One region of the Pseudomonas sp. AC463 genome, then DNA from elsewhere that is predicted to be linked to it. Evidence: predicted binding sites of a transcription regulator. Region 1 holds the regulator's gene; each other region holds the start of a gene.
The links. Region 1 encodes FliA, which starts transcription of late flagellar genes. Its sites were predicted from a motif close to CTAAAGTTTNNNNNNNNNNNGCCGNTAA; they were not measured.
Positions count from the first base shown of each region.

Region 2: a site for FliA is predicted at 1,189-1,216, ahead of AC0IYH_RS01390 (methyl-accepting chemotaxis protein). Genes of this name have one in related genera too.
Region 3: a site for FliA is predicted at 1,699-1,726, ahead of AC0IYH_RS09735 (methyl-accepting chemotaxis protein). Genes of this name have one in related genera too.

Region 1 is NZ_CEEDDZ010000031.1:47,367-50,644, reverse strand. Features, by position in the region: gene flhF (flagellar biosynthesis protein FlhF) at 1-621, shown strand, start outside; gene fleN (flagellar synthesis regulator FleN) at 728-1,561, shown strand; gene fliA (RNA polymerase sigma factor FliA) at 1,558-2,298, shown strand; gene AC0IYH_RS27570 (chemotaxis response regulator CheY) at 2,470-2,844, shown strand; gene AC0IYH_RS27565 (protein phosphatase CheZ) at 2,863-3,278, shown strand, end outside.
Region 2 is NZ_CEEDDZ010000001.1:290,296-293,573, forward strand. Features, by position in the region: one part of gene AC0IYH_RS01380 (IS5 family transposase) at 1-186, shown strand, start outside; gene AC0IYH_RS01385 (RNA polymerase sigma factor) at 190-795, opposite strand; gene AC0IYH_RS01390 (methyl-accepting chemotaxis protein) at 1,260-2,879, shown strand.
Region 3 is NZ_CEEDDZ010000006.1:221,275-224,552, forward strand. Features, by position in the region: gene AC0IYH_RS09725 (NorM family multidrug efflux MATE transporter) at 1-576, opposite strand, end outside; gene AC0IYH_RS09730 (LysR substrate-binding domain-containing protein) at 728-1,648, shown strand; gene AC0IYH_RS09735 (methyl-accepting chemotaxis protein) at 1,826-3,278, shown strand, end outside.

The DNA.
Region 1 (3,278 bases):
ACCACCCTGGCCAAGCTGGCGGCGCGGTATGTGCTCAAGTACGGCGCGCACAACATTGCGCTGGTGAGCATGGACAGCTACCGCATCGGCGCCCAGGAGCAGCTCAAGACCCTGGGCCGCATCCTGAATGTGTCGGTGACCCACGTAGACCCGGGCCAGTCCCTGGCCAACGCCCTCGACCCGCTGCTGCGCAAACGCGTAGTGCTGATCGACACCGCCGGCCTGCAAGCCAGTGATCCGGCGTTGCGCATGCAGCTCGAAAGCCTGGCCGGACGTGGGATCAAATCGAAAAATTACCTGGTGCTTGCAACCACCAGCCAGAAACAGGTTCTTACCGCTGCGTACCACAGTTACAAACGCTGCGGCCTGGCCGGTTGCATCCTCACCAAGCTCGATGAAACCGCGAGCCTGGGCGAGGTGCTGAGCCTGGCCATCAGTCATGAATTGCCGGTCGCCTACCTGACCGACGGCCCGCGGATCCCGGATGATCTGCATCTGCCGCGCCGTCATCAGTTGGTCAGCCGTGCAGTCAGCGTGCAAATGCAAGAAGAGCCTAGCGAGGAAGCGATGGCCGATATGTTCGCCGACCTCTACCACAACCCGGCAAAGCGGGTGGGTTGAGGGCAGGATGAACACCGTGAAATGTATCTACATCGATGGTCTGCAAGCGATTCACGCGGCCAAGCCATGTAGCCTGCGTCTAAGCAAGACAAGGTAAAGAAATAAAATGGGCAGCATGCATCCCGTACAGGTGATCGCGGTGACCGGCGGCAAAGGTGGCGTCGGGAAAACTAACGTGTCAGTGAATTTGTCCCTGGCCCTGGCAGAGCTTGGCCGTCGCGTCATGCTGCTGGATGCTGACCTGGGGCTGGCGAACGTCGACGTTCTGCTGGGACTGACGCCCAAACATACCCTCGCCGATGTGATCGAGGGCCGCTGTGAGCTGCGCGACGTGCTGCTGCAGGGCCCCGGTGGCATCCGCATCGTGCCGGCCGCTTCCGGCACCCAGAGCATGGTGCATCTGAGCCCGGCGCAGCATGCCGGCCTGATCCAGGCGTTCAGCGATATCGGCGACAACCTCGACGTGCTGGTGATCGACACCGCCGCCGGGATCGGCGAGTCCGTGGTCAGCTTCGTGCGCGCTGCGCAGGAAGTGTTGCTGGTGGTGTGCGACGAACCCACCTCGATCACCGACGCCTACGCCCTGATCAAACTGCTCAACCGTGACTACGGCATGAACCGCTTCCGCGTGCTGGCCAATATGGCCCAGAGCCCGCAGGAAGGTCGCAACCTGTTCGCCAAGTTGACCAAGGTCACGGATCGCTTTCTCGATGTCGCCTTACAATACGTCGGCGCAGTGCCCTACGACGAGTGTGTGCGCAAGGCTGTGCAAAAGCAGCGTGCAGTCTACGAAGCGTTCCCTCGTTCCAAGTGCGCTCTGGCGTTCAAGGCTATTGCCCAGAAGGTCGATACCTGGCCGTTGCCCGCCAACCCGCGGGGGCATCTGGAGTTTTTCGTCGAGCGATTGGTGCATCAGACGAGCGCAGGACCCGTGCTATGACAGCGACTGGCTACAACGCGTACAAGAAGTCTGCCCGTGACAGCCAAGGCGAATTGATCGAGCGCTACGCGCCCCTGGTCAAGCGCATCGCCTATCACTTGCTGGCACGCCTGCCCGCCAGCGTCCAGGTCGAAGACCTGATCCAGGCGGGCATGATCGGCCTGCTCGAAGTGTCGACCAAGTACGACGCGAGCAAGGGTGCGAGTTTCGAGACGTATGCGGGTATCCGCATCCGTGGCGCGATGCTCGATGAAGTGCGTAAAGGTGACTGGGCGCCGCGTTCGGTACACCGCAATACGCGCATGGTCAGTGACGCAATTCGCGCAATTGAAGCAAAAACCGGTCGCGACGCTAAAGATCACGAAGTTGCGGCCGAACTCCAATTGAGTCTCGACGATTACTACGGGATTTTGAACGATACCTTGGGCAGCCGCCTGTTCAGTTTCGACGACCTGTTGCAGGACGGCGAACACGAAGGGCTGCACGAGGACGGCGCGAGCGCTCATATGGAGCCATCGCGCGACCTGGAAGATGAACGTTTCCAGGGCGCCTTGGCCGACGCGATTGCCAATTTGCCGGAGCGTGAGCGGCTGGTGTTGGCGCTGTACTACGACGAAGAGCTGAACCTCAAGGAAATCGGTGAGGTCCTGGGGGTCAGCGAATCGCGGGTCAGCCAGTTGCATAGCCAGTGCGCAGCCCGCTTGCGGGGGCGTTTGGGAGAGTGGCGAGCGCGCTGACAGGCAGTGTTGGGGAGCACTGCAAAGCGAGGCCGCGAGGGTGATAGACCTTCGCGGCTTCAATCCGTGGTGCTCCCGGCAGTCCTTTTTGTGTAATGCCTGTTGATTGAAATGGCGCGTCCAGGTGCTGGGCGCGTTTAAGACTGCTTGGAGGTCGAATTGGACAAGAACATGAAAATCCTCATCGTTGATGACTTCTCAACGATGCGGCGGATCATAAAAAACCTGTTGCGTGACCTTGGGTTCACTAACACGGTCGAGGCGGATGACGGCATTACGGCGATTCCGATCCTCAACAGCGGGAGCATCGACTTTCTGGTAACAGACTGGAACATGCCGGGCATGACCGGTATCGACCTGCTGCGCCACGTGCGCGCTGACGAAAAGCTGCGCAGCCTGCCTGTGCTGATGGTGACCGCCGAAGCCAAGCGTGAGCAGATCATCGAAGCCGCCCAAGCTGGGGTTAACGGCTACGTGGTCAAGCCATTCACTGCATTGGCCTTGAAAGAGAAGATCGAAAAAATCTTCGAACGCATCCACGGCTAATGCCATCGCGGGGGAGCTATGGAGCATAAAGAATCATCACAGGGAGACTTCGAGTCGACCCTGAAAAAGCATGCTCACCAGTTGGTCGAAAGCCTTGAAAAAGGCCAGTTCGGCGACGCGGTGCAGTTGATCCATGAGCTCAACCAGACCCGTGACCGCGGCCTGTATCAGGAAGTGGGCAAGCTCACACGCGAGCTGCACAGTGCGATCGTCAATTTCCAGATTGATCCGCATATGCCCCAGGCCGAGGAAATCTCGCAGATCACTGATGCCACCGAACGCCTGTCCTATGTGGTCAGGCTGACTGAGGCGGCGGCCAACCGCACTATGGACCTGGTGGAAAACGCCACGCCCCTGGTCAATGGCATGGCCACTGAAGCTCAGGCCCTGAGCCACGACTGGGGCCGCTTCATGCGCCGGGAAGTGGGGGCTGA
Region 2 (3,278 bases), on a different contig from region 1:
CTGCCTCGACTGTTCGACAGGCCACAATATAAAAAGCGCAACGTGATCGAACGGCTGTTCAGTTGGCTCAAAGAAAAACGTCGGCTCTGTACGCGATACGAAAAACTGGCGAGCAGCTTCAAAGCCATGGTTACACTGGCCTGTATCGAGAAATGCTTGCGGGCTGACTTTTCAGACAAACCCTAATGCTCACATATCAAGAGCGGACTGGTACTTCGCTATTGCAGAAAAAACCTTTAAACGAGCTCGGTGCAATAGCACTCTTACGTTAGTCAGCGATATCCCAAGAAGCGTAGAAATTTCGTTTAGATCCAACCCAGAGCGCTCCCTCAATATCAATACGCTTCTCTGCAATTCCGGTAGAGTCTCGAGAGCAATGTTGATGCGAGCATATAGCTCGGATTCGCTCAGAAGTGCTTCAGGGCTATCTTCATGCGATATCACGGAAGGAGTGTAGGAATAATCACCTACGACTAAAACGCCTCCTCCCTCAATCCACGAGGTACATGGAATACAATTCGACTCACTTCGCCGAGCTTTATATCGGCACTTCGCCGTATTGGACGTGACGGCCATCATCCAGGTTCTTAAGCTAGATCGTCTCTGAAATTTGCCTATGCCTTTCACAATCGCAAGCCATGCCTCTTGCACTACGTCATCTGCATGGTGCCGCCCCACGATTCCATAAGCTATGGCCTTCATGGCTCCCTGATGCGTGCACACCAAATCACGATATGCGTCTTGTTCTCCGCGCAATAGGCGGTCCAAAAAATGAGCGTCATCCTTGGCGTTCATGGCAGTACCTAACTGTGGTCGTATCATGATCGTAGCTGTCCTTGGCAGAGATGACGGTTCGGATCATGAAATGCCTAACCACTCATCGCACTGCATCGCTTGATAATCTCGGATACTCATCGCACTCGAGCCCTCAAGAGCACATACGGATCAACCCATTCACTAGATGCACAGCGAAGATAATTAAATGTGGAAGGAGTGAAGCGCCGCTACTTTTCAAGACGCATGCGGCTGGCAGCTGCTGGCCGATCTCTGCCTAAGTCCACCGTCAGCTTTGGGTCGTGTAGCGACGGTATCCCTCCCGCCGCCAGCATAGGTAGAAACCGGCCAAAAGCAGCTGCTCATAGGTGTCTAGGAAACTAGGGACCATTCACTTCACCTTTCGACGACTTGCTTCAAGTTTTCAGCTTTGGGTCGATAGCCTTTTGAGCATCTCAACAATCATTGGAAAGCAGGAACGTCGTATGCGCGTCAGAAACCTCAATTTAGCTCCACGAGCTGCCCTGTTTTTCGCTTCAATCATAGTTCTTGTTTTTGTACTCGGCGTATTCGCAGTCCTGCAAATGGGCAAGCTTAGGGATGCCGAAAAAGACGTTGAGCTCAATTGGATGGCCAGTATCCGACAAACGGCTTTGATGGACAAAGCGACACTTCGCCTGAGGCTCGAAACCCAGCGAGCCATTGCCGATCCTCAGTCCATTCAAAAGAACATTGAAAGCTTCGCCGGCTATCGCAAGGCTTTCACCGATGCGGTGGCAAACTATGATCCTCTGATAGCGAGTGATAAAGAGCGCTCGTTTTACACACCGGTAAAAAACAGCGCCGATGCATATTCCAAACAACTAGATATTCTCGAACCTTTGATGAGGCAAGGTGAGATCGCCACAGCGGTCAATCTGGTGAGTACAGGCATTCGCCCGCTCACGAATACAATGGAGCAGCAAATTAAAGACTTGACCAACTTTAACAACGAAGGCGCAGCGCAGGCAGGGCAAACCGCGACCGATCTCTATAGCCATGGTTTTTGGCTTGTTATCGGACTTATAACGGGCGTGGTCATTTTGACGGCAGGATTGGCTTTTGTGCTCACGAAAAGTATTACCTCTCCGATTAACGATGCCCTGTCTGTGGCAGAGCGTATCGCGGCTAGTGATCTCTCCAAGGAGATATTGGTCAGTGGTACTGATGAGGCTGGGAGACTGTTGAAAGCTCTGGCGCAGATGCAGGCAAACCTGCGTGCCACAATTATGCAGATATCCGATTCTTCCACCCAGTTGGCCTCAGCTTCGGAGGAGATGACAGTGGTTACTGAAGAGTCAAGCCGGGGCCTTGTTTCCCAGAACGATGAAGTCAATCAGGCTGCAACAGCGGTCACAGAAATGAGTGCGGCAGTTGATGAGGTCGCTCGCAACGCGGAGTCAGCTTCCGAAGAGTCAAAGCGTACCCAGGGTTACACTGAGGTAGGTTTGGCGCGGGTGGCTCAGACGTTAAAGTCAATTCAAAAGCTGAACGGTAACGTCGAAAACACAAGCCAACAGATTCAAGGGTTGTCAGATCGTGCCCAAAGCATCACTAAAGTTGTCGAGGTGATTCGGGCAATTGCAGAGCAAACCAACCTGTTGGCGTTAAACGCCGCTATCGAGGCCGCGCGAGCTGGCGAGCAAGGTCGTGGATTTGCAGTGGTCGCTGATGAAGTAAGGGCATTAGCCCACCGCACCCAAGTGTCGACTCAGGAAATTGAGCAGATGATTGCTGCTATTCAGAGTGATTCTGACCTAGCCGTGAAGGCGATGAATACAAGCAGAGACCTGGCCACCGAATCTCTTGGTGTTGCCCAAGAGGCCAGTACCTCACTGGATCAAATATCAACGGGCATTATTCAAATTAACGAACGCAACCTAATGATCGCGACAGCCTCTGAAGAGCAATCTCACGTCGCTAGGGAAGTTGATCGAAACCTGGTCAGCATTCGTGAACTTGCAACACAGAGTGCTGCTGGAGCCGCCCAAACAGCGAGTGCGTGTGGTGAGATGTCAAAGCTAGCGGTGAACCTGAATCAGTTAGTTAACCGATTTGTTGTGTGACAAAGGCTTTTTGGGGGCGCTGATGGCTAGCTTCAGACTAGCCACTCAATGACCGGTTGAGTAGCCTAATTGATGCAATCGTCGCAACACCAGGCAGTTCCTATAAACCGAACTTCCGCTTTTGGCCGACTACTGCACTTTGTAACGGGCAGCCATCGGCCAATAGCAGTCATTGCGTACGAGCTGAATCGGACGCTGCGTATGCCTGAAGTGATGGGGTTTCGAATCTTCTCCTTCACCGCCAAATTGAGAAAGCGCAAGCCCCTGATTTTACTAGAGAAAGTCGGGGGTTTGTGGTTTTTGGCGTCCAGAAAATAGCCCCATGGGACCACCATGGGACTGGTGCTCTATTTCGGTGCGTAAAGTAGAGCCAGTAACTGATGCGAGTCGCCATTTCAT
Region 3 (3,278 bases), on a different contig from region 1:
CAGGCCGAGTTTCGGCAGGCCGAACATGCCTTCGATCAGCGCGTGGTTGAGCAGGTAATTCAACACCGTGCCGCCGAGGCTGATCACCATCACCGGCGTGGCTTTGCCGATAGCGCTGGTGAACCCCCGCAGCGCCATGAAACTCAGGTAACCGGGCAGGGCGAACGGCAGCATCGTCAGGAATTGCCCGGCCGAGTGCACGTTGGTTTCGGTCTGGCCGAACATCAGCAGCACCGGCTTGAGGTTCCACAGCAGCAGGGCTGCCGCCAAAGCCATCAACCAGGCCAGCCACAGCCCGGCCTGGGTCAGGCGGGTGGCGCCTTCGATATCGCCGGCGCCGTGACGGATGGCCACCAAGGTGCCCACGGCGGCAATCACGCCGATGCAAAAGATCGACACAAATGAATAACTCGCCGCGCCCAGGCCACCGCCGGCCAGGGCCTCGGGGCTCAGGCGGGCCATCATCAGCGTGTCGGTCAGCACCATCAGCATGTGCGCCAACTGTGAGGCAATCAACGGCCCCGACAGCCGCAGAATGGCCCAGAGTTCGGTACGTGCCGGATGCTGCATGATCATCACACTCGAAAAGTCAGAGGGTTGGAAGAGGGTTGATTCTCGGCGCTCTGCGCCCATTGCACAAAGGGATAAAAGCGATCGTTCGCATGATTAAAACTCATGCCTGGTTGATTCTGGTAGGGTTTCGAAATTGCGCTGTCGGAGCTTTCCCATGTCCCGTCGTCTTCCTCCGCTGTATGCCCTGCGTGCTTTTGAAGCCGCTTCGCGGCATAACTCGTTCACCCGCGCGGCCGATGAGTTGTCGATTACCCAGAGTGCGGTGAGCCGGCATATCCGCACCCTCGAAGAGCATTTCGCCTGCCGCCTGTTCCAGCGCAGCGGGCGTAACCTGCAACTCACCGAGGCTGCGCGCCTGCTGTTGCCCGGCGTGCGCGAAGGCTTCGCCGCGTTGGAGCGGGCCTGCCATACCCTGAACGCCGAGGATGACATCCTGCGCATGAAGGCGCCGTCGACCCTGACCATGCGCTGGCTGTTGGCGCGGCTGAGTCGTTTCCGCGCATTGCAGCCGGGCAATGAGGTGCAACTGACCAGCGCCTGGATGAACGTGGATGAAGTGGACTTCAATCAGGAGCCGTTCGACTGCGCCGTGCTGCTGAGCTACGGGCATTTTCCGGCGGACTGGGAGGCCAGCTATCTGTTCCCCGAATTGCTGATCCCGGTCGGCGCCCCAAACCTGCTGGACGATGGGCCGTGGGACGCCGAGCGCCTGGCCACCGCCGAGTTGCTGCACCCGACGCCCGACCGGCGCGACTGGCGCAATTGGCTGGAGCGCATGGGGCTCTCATCCCAGGTGTCGCTCAAGGGCGGGCAGGTGTTCGATACCCTCGAACTGGGCATGATCGCGGCCGCGCGGGGGTATGGCGTGTCCATGGGCGATTTGCTGATGGTGGCCGAAGACGTCGCCCAAGGGCGGCTGAGCCTGCCGTGGCCGACGGCGGTGGCCAGTCGGGAAAACTATTACCTGGTGTGGCCAAAAACCCGTCCCGGTGGTGAGCGCTTGCGGCGCCTGGCGGATTTTCTCCAGAGCGAAGTGCAGGCCATGGTTTTACCGGCGGTAGAGCGCCTCGACTGAGTGTTTGCAGGCCGTTCATGCAATCGTTTGCGTGATACCCGTACGTTTCGCTCAAGTATTGCGCGCGCCCGCCGAAGTAGGTGTGTTGGAACCATCGTGCACCAACGCTACCCACCAGATAATTTGCCGAGCAGCGCTATGAGATCAGGATGATCCTGGCCTCGGCCAGGAGCCCTCATGTCTCAACCTCGCGCCCGGATTGCCTCCCAGTTAGGCCTCGCATTAGCTGTGATTCTGGCTGTCGCCATCAGCGGCAGTACCGTTTTCGCCTTGCGTTCCCTCGACTCCGCCAACCTCGATACCCGCGAGGAGCACCTGGCCAGCGAAGCGCGTTTGCTCGCCGACCAACTCAATACGTTCCACAGCACGTTGCGCGAGAGTACGCAGCGCCTGACTGGATTGTTTGAAAAGCGCTTCAGCGCCGGTTTGAGTGTGCAGGCTGATCAACTGGTCACCGTGGCCGGGGTGCAGACACCGAGCCTGCTGCTGGGCAGCGAAGTGCTCAACAATAACTTCACCGAAGTCGATGAGTTCAAGCAGATGTCCGGCGGCGTAGCCACGGTGTTCGTGCGCAACGGTGAAGACTTCATCCGGGTCAGCACCTCCCTGACCAAACAGGACGGCAGCCGCGCCATTGGCACTGTGCTTGATCGCCAGGGCCCGGCTTATCAGCGTGTGCTCAGCGGCCAGGCGTATATCGGCCGCGCGGTGTTGTTCGATCGCTCCTACATGACCCAGTACTCCCCCGTACGGGACAGCAGCGGCAAGGTGATCGCCGTGCTGTTTATCGGTTTCGACTACACCGACGCGCAGGCCGCCCAGTTTGAAAACCTCAAACGCTTCCGCATCGGCCAGACCGGTTCGTTGGCGTTGCTGGATGAGCAGAAGCGTTGGCTGGTGCCGCCGGCCGGTGTGCAGGCGTTGGATCAGTCGGTTGCCGTGATGCTGGACCTGGCCAAGAACCCAGGCAAAGGTCGCTTCTGGAGCGACAAAAACGAAGACTTCTACAGCGTTTCGGTGCCGTTCGACGGTGGCCCTTGGGCTGTGGTCGCGAGCATGCCGAAGGCTGAAATCCGCGCGGTTACCTGGGCGGTGGGTATTCGCCTGGTGATTGGCAGCGTGCTGGCCATGCTGCTGGCGGTGGGCGCCACCGTCTGGCTGCTGCGCAGCAAACTGCAGCCTTTGAGTGATCTGGTGCGTCAAGCCGAGGCCTTGGGTGCCGGTGATTTGAGCGCGCGCCTCAATGTGTCCAGTCATGACGAAATCGGCCAGTTGGCGCGCAGCTTCAACCAGATGGGCGAAGCGCTGTCGACCATGGTGTCGCATATCCGCAAGGCGGCCGAAGAGGTCAACAGCCGTGCCCAGGCGCTGTCCGGGCTGTCTGGTGGTGCCTATGAAGGCATGGAGCAGCAGTCCGGCGAGATCACCAGCATGGCCGGCGCGGTGGAGGAGTTCAGCGCCACCTCGCTGAACATCGCCGACAACATGGGCAGCACCGAGCGTCTGGCCCAGGAAAACGCGCAGCAGACCCGCATTGGCCGCACCTCGATGCAAGAGGCGTCGTCGTCGCTGGAACATATCGCGGCCGCGCTGAACAGCACCGCTACGGTGATCAACACCCTGGGCCAGC